Regions from separate parts of the Streptomyces viridosporus T7A genome, predicted to be linked through region 2. Evidence: riboswitches for the same ligand, from Rfam matches in the RefSeq annotation. Region 2 holds a riboswitch; the other holds the start of a gene.

Region 1 (3,398 bases), 4.0 Mb from region 2:
GTGGACATCCACGACCGGGTGCGGGTGGGGACGGAGGTGCGGAGGCTCGCCGACCGGTGCGTGCGGAGACTGCGCGGGGCGGGGCTGTCGGGGCGGACCATCGTGCTGAAGGTGCGCCGGTACGACTTCTCCACCCTCACCCGGTCCGAGACGCTGCGGGGGCCGACGGACGATCCGGCGGTGATACGGGAGGCGGCGGCGCGGCTGCTGGAGTCGGTCGACACGACGGGCGGGGTGCGGCTGCTGGGCGTGGGGGTCAGCGGACTGGCCGCCTACACGCAGGAGGACCTGTTCGCGCAGGCGGCGGGCGTGGACGAGGACGTCCTCGCCGAGGAGCCCGAGGCCGCTCCCGCGCAGGAGCGGCAGGCTCCCGCCGAGCGGCGCTGGTCGGCGGGGCACGACGTGCGGCACGCCGCCCACGGGCACGGGTGGGTCCAGGGCAGTGGGCTGGGCCGGGTCACGGTGCGTTTCGAGACGCCCGATTCGGGACCGGGACGGGTGAAGACCTTCCGGATCGACGACCCGGATCTGGAGCCGGCGGAACCGCTGCCGCTGGTGGCGCGAAGACCGGGAAGAAGTGAGCGGGCGGAGGCCGGCGGGGTGGGGTCGGCGGGTCCGTGAGCGGGGTCGGTGGTCGCCGGGGCCGGTGGGGTGCGGACGCGGGACCGGACGGGCGGGCGGCCGTGAGCCGCCACGGTGAGCGCGGTGAGCGGGGTGCGCGGCCGGGCGTCCGCGGGCGGGGCGGGGGCTCCGGGCGGTTCGCGCTCCGCCCGCGGTTCGCCGGTCCCGGCGGTCCGTGGACGGGCCCCGATGGCCCCGTGCGGACGGGCGGGGTCGCCGGGGCCGGGCGCGGTTGCCGGTGCGGAACCGGAAGGCAGGAGAGCCCGTGGAGCGCTCCGCTCTCCCCGAGGGACGTCTCCGCCCTGGCGACGGGGACCGGGCGGGCCGACCCGTCTCGTCGGCCCCGGGCGGCACGGACGTCGTCCGCGGACCGGTGAGCGGGACGGCTCCTTCCCCCGAAGGTCACGGCGGCCGGGAAGGGGCCGCCGGGTGCTCAGGCCGGTTCGTCCTTGCCCGCGAGTCTGCCGAAGTCGCGGTCCGGGAGCGGGGGAGGGGCGGTGACGTCCAGGCCGTAGTGGTGGTAGAGCTGGAGCTCCTGCTCCGGGGAGAGGTGGCGGCCGACGCCGAAGTCCGGGGCGTCCTTGATCAGGGCGCGTTCGAAGGGGACGTGCAGGGCGCCGTCGATCAGTTCGCTGGGCTCCAGGGGGACGAAGGCGTCCCTGCTGAACAGTCCGGTGCGTATCGCCGCCCACTCGGGCACTCCGGTGGCGTCGTCGAGATAGACCTCGTCGATCGTGCCGATCCGGGTTCCGTTGCGGTCGAACGCCTTGCGGCCGATCAGGTGGCGCGGATCGATGTCGGTCTGCACGGGCCCTCCACTGGTCGCACACTCATCCGTAAGCACTACGAAAAGGCACAATCGGCGCAGCGGCCACTCGAAAGTCCCGGTGCGGCGCTCGCTGGTACGCTGGCAAACGGCTGCTGACCCCGTGCGGGAGAGTCCTCCGGAGTCCACCGGAGGCGCCGAAGGAGCAAATCCTCCCCGGAATCTCTCAGGCTCACGTACCGCACGGACGAGGTCACTCTGGAAAGCAGGGCGGGTGTCGACGGCTTCCGCTCTCACCGACGGTGAAAGCCGGACGCCTTCGGACGGTCCGGTGAAGCTCTCAGGTTGAGATGACAGAGGGGGAGGCCGTCCGGGCACCAGCGCCGTGGTGCCCCTCGAAGGTCGTCAGACCAGGAGGCCTCCGCAATGACCGTCCATCGCACTCCGCTCTCCGAGCTCGAACAGGGAACGCCCTTCGAACAGCGCCACATCGGCCCCGACCACGAGGCCCGGGCCAAGATGCTCGCGCAGGTCGGTTACGGCTCGCTGGACGAACTGACGGCCGCCGCGGTCCCGGATGTGATCAAGAACGCCGACGCGCTGGACCTGCCGGGGGCGCGGAGCGAGGCCGAGGTGCTGGCCGAGCTGCGTTCGCTGGCCGGCCGCAATGAGGTGCTCGGCTCCATGATCGGGCTCGGGTACTACGGAACGTTCACCCCGCCCGTCATCCTGCGCAACGTCATGGAGAACCCGGCCTGGTACACGGCCTACACGCCGTACCAGCCGGAGATCTCGCAGGGGCGGCTCGAGGCGCTGCTGAACTTCCAGACCACGGTCGCCGAGCTCACCGGCCTGCCGACCTCCGGCGCCTCCCTGCTGGACGAGGGGACCGCCGCCGCCGAGGCGATGGCGCTGTCGCGGCGCATGGGCAAGAACAAGAAGGGCCTGTTCCTGGTCGACGCGGACGCGCTGCCGCAGACCATCGCCGTGATCGAGACCCGGGCCGAGCCGACCGGCGTCGAGGTCGTCGTCGCCGACCTGAGCGAGGGCATCCCCGCCGAGGTCGCCGAGCGCGAGATCAACGGCGTGCTGATCCAGTACCCGGGTGCCTCCGGCGCCGTACGCGACATCAAGCCGGTGATCGACCGGGCGCACGAACTCGGCGCGCTCGTCACCGTCGCCGCCGACCTGCTCGCCCTCACCCTGCTCAAGTCGCCCGGTGAGCTCGGCGCGGACATCGCGGTCGGCACCACGCAGCGCTTCGGTGTGCCGATGGGCTTCGGCGGACCGCACGCCGGATACATGGCCGTGCAGGAGAAGATGGCGCGCAGTCTTCCCGGGCGGCTCGTCGGCGTCTCCGTCGACGCCGACGGACACCAGGCCTACCGGCTGGCGCTGCAGACCCGTGAGCAGCACATCCGCCGCGAGAAGGCCACCAGCAACATCTGCACCGCCCAGGTGCTGCTCGCCGTCATGGCCGGCATGTACGCCGTCTACCACGGCCCGCAGGGGCTGCGGACCATCGCGCGGCGCACCCACCGGTACGCGGCGGTCCTCGCCGAAGGGCTGCGGGCCGGCGGGGCCGAGATCGTGCACGGTTCCTACTTCGACACGCTGACCGTCCGGGTCCCGGGGCGGGCCGCCGAGGTCGTCGCCGCCGCGCGCGACCGGGGCGTCAACCTGCGTCCGGTCGACGCCGACCACGTCTCGATCGCCTGTGACGAGACCACCACCCGCGACCTGCTCGCCGCCGTGTGGGGCGCCTTCGGCGTCGAGGGCGACGTCGAGGCGCTGGACGCGGTCGCCGAGGACGCGCTGCCGGACGCGCTCCTGCGCACCGACGAGTACCTCACGCACCCCGTCTTCCACCAGCACCGCTCCGAGACCGCGATGCTGCGCTACCTGCGCCGCCTCGCCGACCGGGACTACGCGCTGGACCGCGGCATGATCCCGCTGGGCTCCTGCACCATGAAGCTCAACGCGACCACCGAGATGGAGCCGATCACCTGGC
Region 2 (3,398 bases):
GGCGTTGGCCTGCGCGCCCGAGTGCGGCTGCACGTTGGCGTGCTCGGCGCCGAAGAGCTCCTTGACGCGGTCGATGGCGATCTGCTCGATCACGTCGACGTGCTCGCAGCCGCCGTAGTAGCGGCGGCCGGGGTAGCCCTCGGCGTACTTGTTGGTGAGGACCGAGCCCTGGGCCTCCATGACCGCGACCGGGGCGAAGTTCTCCGAGGCGATCATCTCGAGGGTGGACTGCTGGCGGTGCAGCTCGGCGTCGACCGCCGCGGCGACGGCCGGGTCGAGCTCGTGCAGGGGCGTGTTCAGAAGGGACATGCGGCGACGACTCCTCAGCCGGCGATGTGGGCGTCGTACTCGGCGGCGGTCAGCAGGTCGGCCGGCTCGTCGGTGATGCGCACCTTGAACAGCCAGCCGCCCTCGAAGGGGGCCGAGTTCACCAGCGACGGGTCGTTCACCACGTCCTCGTTGATCTCGGTGACCTCGCCGGAGACCGGGCAGTACAGGTCGCTGACCGACTTGGTCGACTCCAGCTCGCCGCAGGTCTCGCCCGCGGTCACGCTGTCACCGACCTCGGGGAGCTGGACGAAGACGACGTCGCCGAGCGCGTTGGCCGCGTGCTCGGTGATGCCGATCGTCGACACGCCGTCCTCGGCGGCCGACAGCCACTCGTGCTCCTTGCTGTAACGCAGCTGCTGGGGGTTGCTCATGGCCTGGATTCTCCTGTACGCGGTGGGACTGCTGGTGAGGGGGGCGGACAGCGGGGAGCACGCGTGAGCGGGTACGGAGTACCCGGCCGCACCCGTGGGCGGCTGTCCGGAAACGCTACGACGGTGTCACTTCTGCCGCTTGTAGAACGGCAGCGCCACGACCTCGTACGGCTCCTGGCTGCCGCGGATGTCCACGGTGACGCCCGCGGTGCCCGGCGCCGCGTGGGCCGCGTCGACGTACGCCATCGCGATCGGCTTGCCCAGCGTCGGGGAGGGCGCGCCGGAGGTGACCTCGCCGATCACCTCGCCGCCGGCGACGACCGCGTACCCGGCGCGCGGGACCCGGCGGCCCTCGGCGACCAGGCCGACCAGGACGCGCGGCGGGTTCTGCTCGGTGCGGGCGGCGGCCTCGGCCAGGGCGGCGCGGCCGACGAAGTCGCCCTCCTTCTCGAACTTCACCACCCGGCCGAAACCGGCGTCGAAGGGCGTCAGGGAGGTGCTCAGCTCGTTCCCGTACAGCGGCATGCCCGCCTCCAGGCGCAGCGTGTCGCGGCAGGAGAGCCCGCACGGGACCAGGCCGGCCCCGGCGCCCGCCTCGGTCAGCGCCTGCCACAGCCCGACCGCGTGCTCCGGCTTCACGAACAGCTCGAAGCCGTCCTCGCCGGTGTAGCCGGTACGGGCGATGAGCGCGGGGACACCGGCGACGGTGCCGGGCAGACCGGAGTAGTACTTCAGGCCCTCCAGGTCGGCGTCGGTCAGGCCCTTCAGGATCCCCGGGGACTCGGGGCCCTGCACGGCGAGCAGCGCGTAGGCGTCGCGGTCGTCGCGCACCTCGGCGTCGAAGCCGGCCGAGCGCTCCACGAGGGCGTCCAGCACCGTCTGGGCGTTGGAGGCGTTGGCGACCACCAGGTACTCGGGGGCCTCGGCCTCGCCGAGCCGGTAGACGATCAGGTCGTCCAGGATGCCGCCGTCCTCGCGGCAGATCATGGTGTAGCGGGCACGGCCGGGCTTGACGCTCCCGATGTTGCCGACCAGGGCGTGGTCGAGGAACGCGGCCGCCTGCGGGCCGGTGACGGTGATCTCGCCCATGTGCGAGAGGTCGAAGAGACCGGCCCTGGTGCGCACGGCGTTGTGCTCGTCGCGCTCGGAGCCGTAGCGCAGGGGCATGTCCCAGCCGGCGAAGTCGGTCATCGTCGCGCCGAGCGAGCGGTGCAGCGCATCGAGCGCGGTCCGGCGGAGTTCGGTACTGCTCATCGGTCGGTCTCCCAGGGAGATGGGGTCCCCCGCGCCGGGGGCCCCTGTTCGAGCGAGGTCGAGAGCTCGGGGGAGAAGCCGGACATGGGGATGGGCGAGGACGATCCTCCCCATCTGTCATCGGAACCTGAGAGGTTCGCCATGACCGCCCGCACAGGGGAGGAGCCACGGCTTGCACCTTGGGTGGAGCCGCCGGAGCACTGCCGCGGCGGCCCGCTTTTCAGATGTGCCTCGCCCGCGCGGTATCGGGGCCTGAGAGATTCAAGGGAGGAACTTGCTCCTTCGGCGCCCCGGCGGCACACGGTGCCGGGGACTCTCCCGCGCGGATTCAAACGGCCGGTATGCAGTTGGCGCGCCCATCATTGCACGCATCCCCGGGGCACGGCAGGGGGACCTTCACCGGGTATGCACAGCGTGCGCGGTCCGTCACAGTGGGCTGTGGCGGGGTTGTTTCGGGACACGGACGGAAACGGGAGGCTCGGGAATTACCTTCTCTTTACACTCGGCGGGGATGAGGACCGGCGTGCCCGGCCCCCAGGGGAGGACGATCACGGTGAACAGGACCACGGCGTGCGCCACCACCACGGGCGTCGCGCTGCCCGAACGGCCGGACACTTCGGCCCCGGCGGCCCGCGGCGCGCTGCCCGCGCCGGTCGTCCAGGACCTGCGCGAGCGCGCCGGTGACAGCCCGCGCGCCCTGCTCTTCGGGCCCCGCGACCTCGTGGTGGTCACCGGCCTGCCCGGCAGCGGCAAGTCCACCCTGATGCGGCGCGCGGTGCGCGGCGCCCGTGTGGACTCCCAGGACACCCGCGACCTCTGGGAGCGCCGTATGCCGCGCTTCCTGCCGTACGCCGTCTACCGCCCGCTGGTCCGCCTCGCCCACTACGCCGGGCTGCACGGGGCCCTGCGCACGGGCGGGGGAGTCGTCGTGCACGACTGCGGCACGCAGGCGTGGGTGCGCCGCTGGCTGGCCCGCGAGGCCCGGCGCCGGGGCTCGCGCCTGCACCTGCTGCTCCTGGACGTCCCCCCGCAGCAGGCCCTGGCCGGCCAGCGGGAGCGGGGCCGGGGCGTCTCCCGGTACGCGTTCCTGCGGCACCGCGCGGCGAGCGGCCGGCTGCTGCGGGCGGTGGAGCGGGGCGAGGTGCCGGCCGGCTGCGGCTCGGTGGTCCTGGTCGACCGGGACGCGGCGAACGCGCTGCGCCACATCGGCTTCACGGGCTGACCGGCCGCGGCGCGACAGCGGTTAGCCTTTTGAGCCACAGCAGTGGTTCCAGGCAGGCGGTAGGCAGATGGACTTCCCGGCGCAGACACAACCCCACCCGCATGGCGGATGGCCAGGAAACGAGCTGGAGGAGGTGCTCTCCGCCTCCCTCGGCGTCCCCTCGGCGGGCAGCCGGATCGTCGAGGTGCTGGGCCGCAGCTTCGTCTGGGTCCCCCTGCCGT

The links. A riboswitch is a leader RNA that binds a small molecule or an ion and turns the genes downstream of it on or off. The one in region 2 is predicted to bind glycine.
Region 1: linked by a shared signal. The riboswitch ahead of gcvP (aminomethyl-transferring glycine dehydrogenase) and the one ahead of gcvT (glycine cleavage system aminomethyltransferase GcvT) in region 2 are both predicted to bind glycine.

The regions. Positions count from the first base shown of each region.
Region 1 is NZ_CP023700.1:1,655,773-1,659,170, reverse strand. It holds gene CP969_RS07835 (DNA polymerase IV) at 1-621, shown strand, start outside; gene CP969_RS07830 (PRC-barrel domain-containing protein) at 1,055-1,429, opposite strand; glycine riboswitch at 1,544-1,639, shown strand; gene gcvP (aminomethyl-transferring glycine dehydrogenase) at 1,814-3,398, shown strand, end outside.
Region 2 is NZ_CP023700.1:5,697,139-5,700,536, forward strand. It holds gene glyA (serine hydroxymethyltransferase) at 1-309, opposite strand, end outside; gene gcvH (glycine cleavage system protein GcvH) at 324-701, opposite strand; gene gcvT (glycine cleavage system aminomethyltransferase GcvT) at 828-1,955, opposite strand; glycine riboswitch at 2,060-2,185, opposite strand; glycine riboswitch at 2,186-2,286, opposite strand; gene CP969_RS26440 (AAA family ATPase) at 2,509-3,177, shown strand; gene CP969_RS26445 (enhanced serine sensitivity protein SseB) at 3,245-3,398, shown strand, end outside.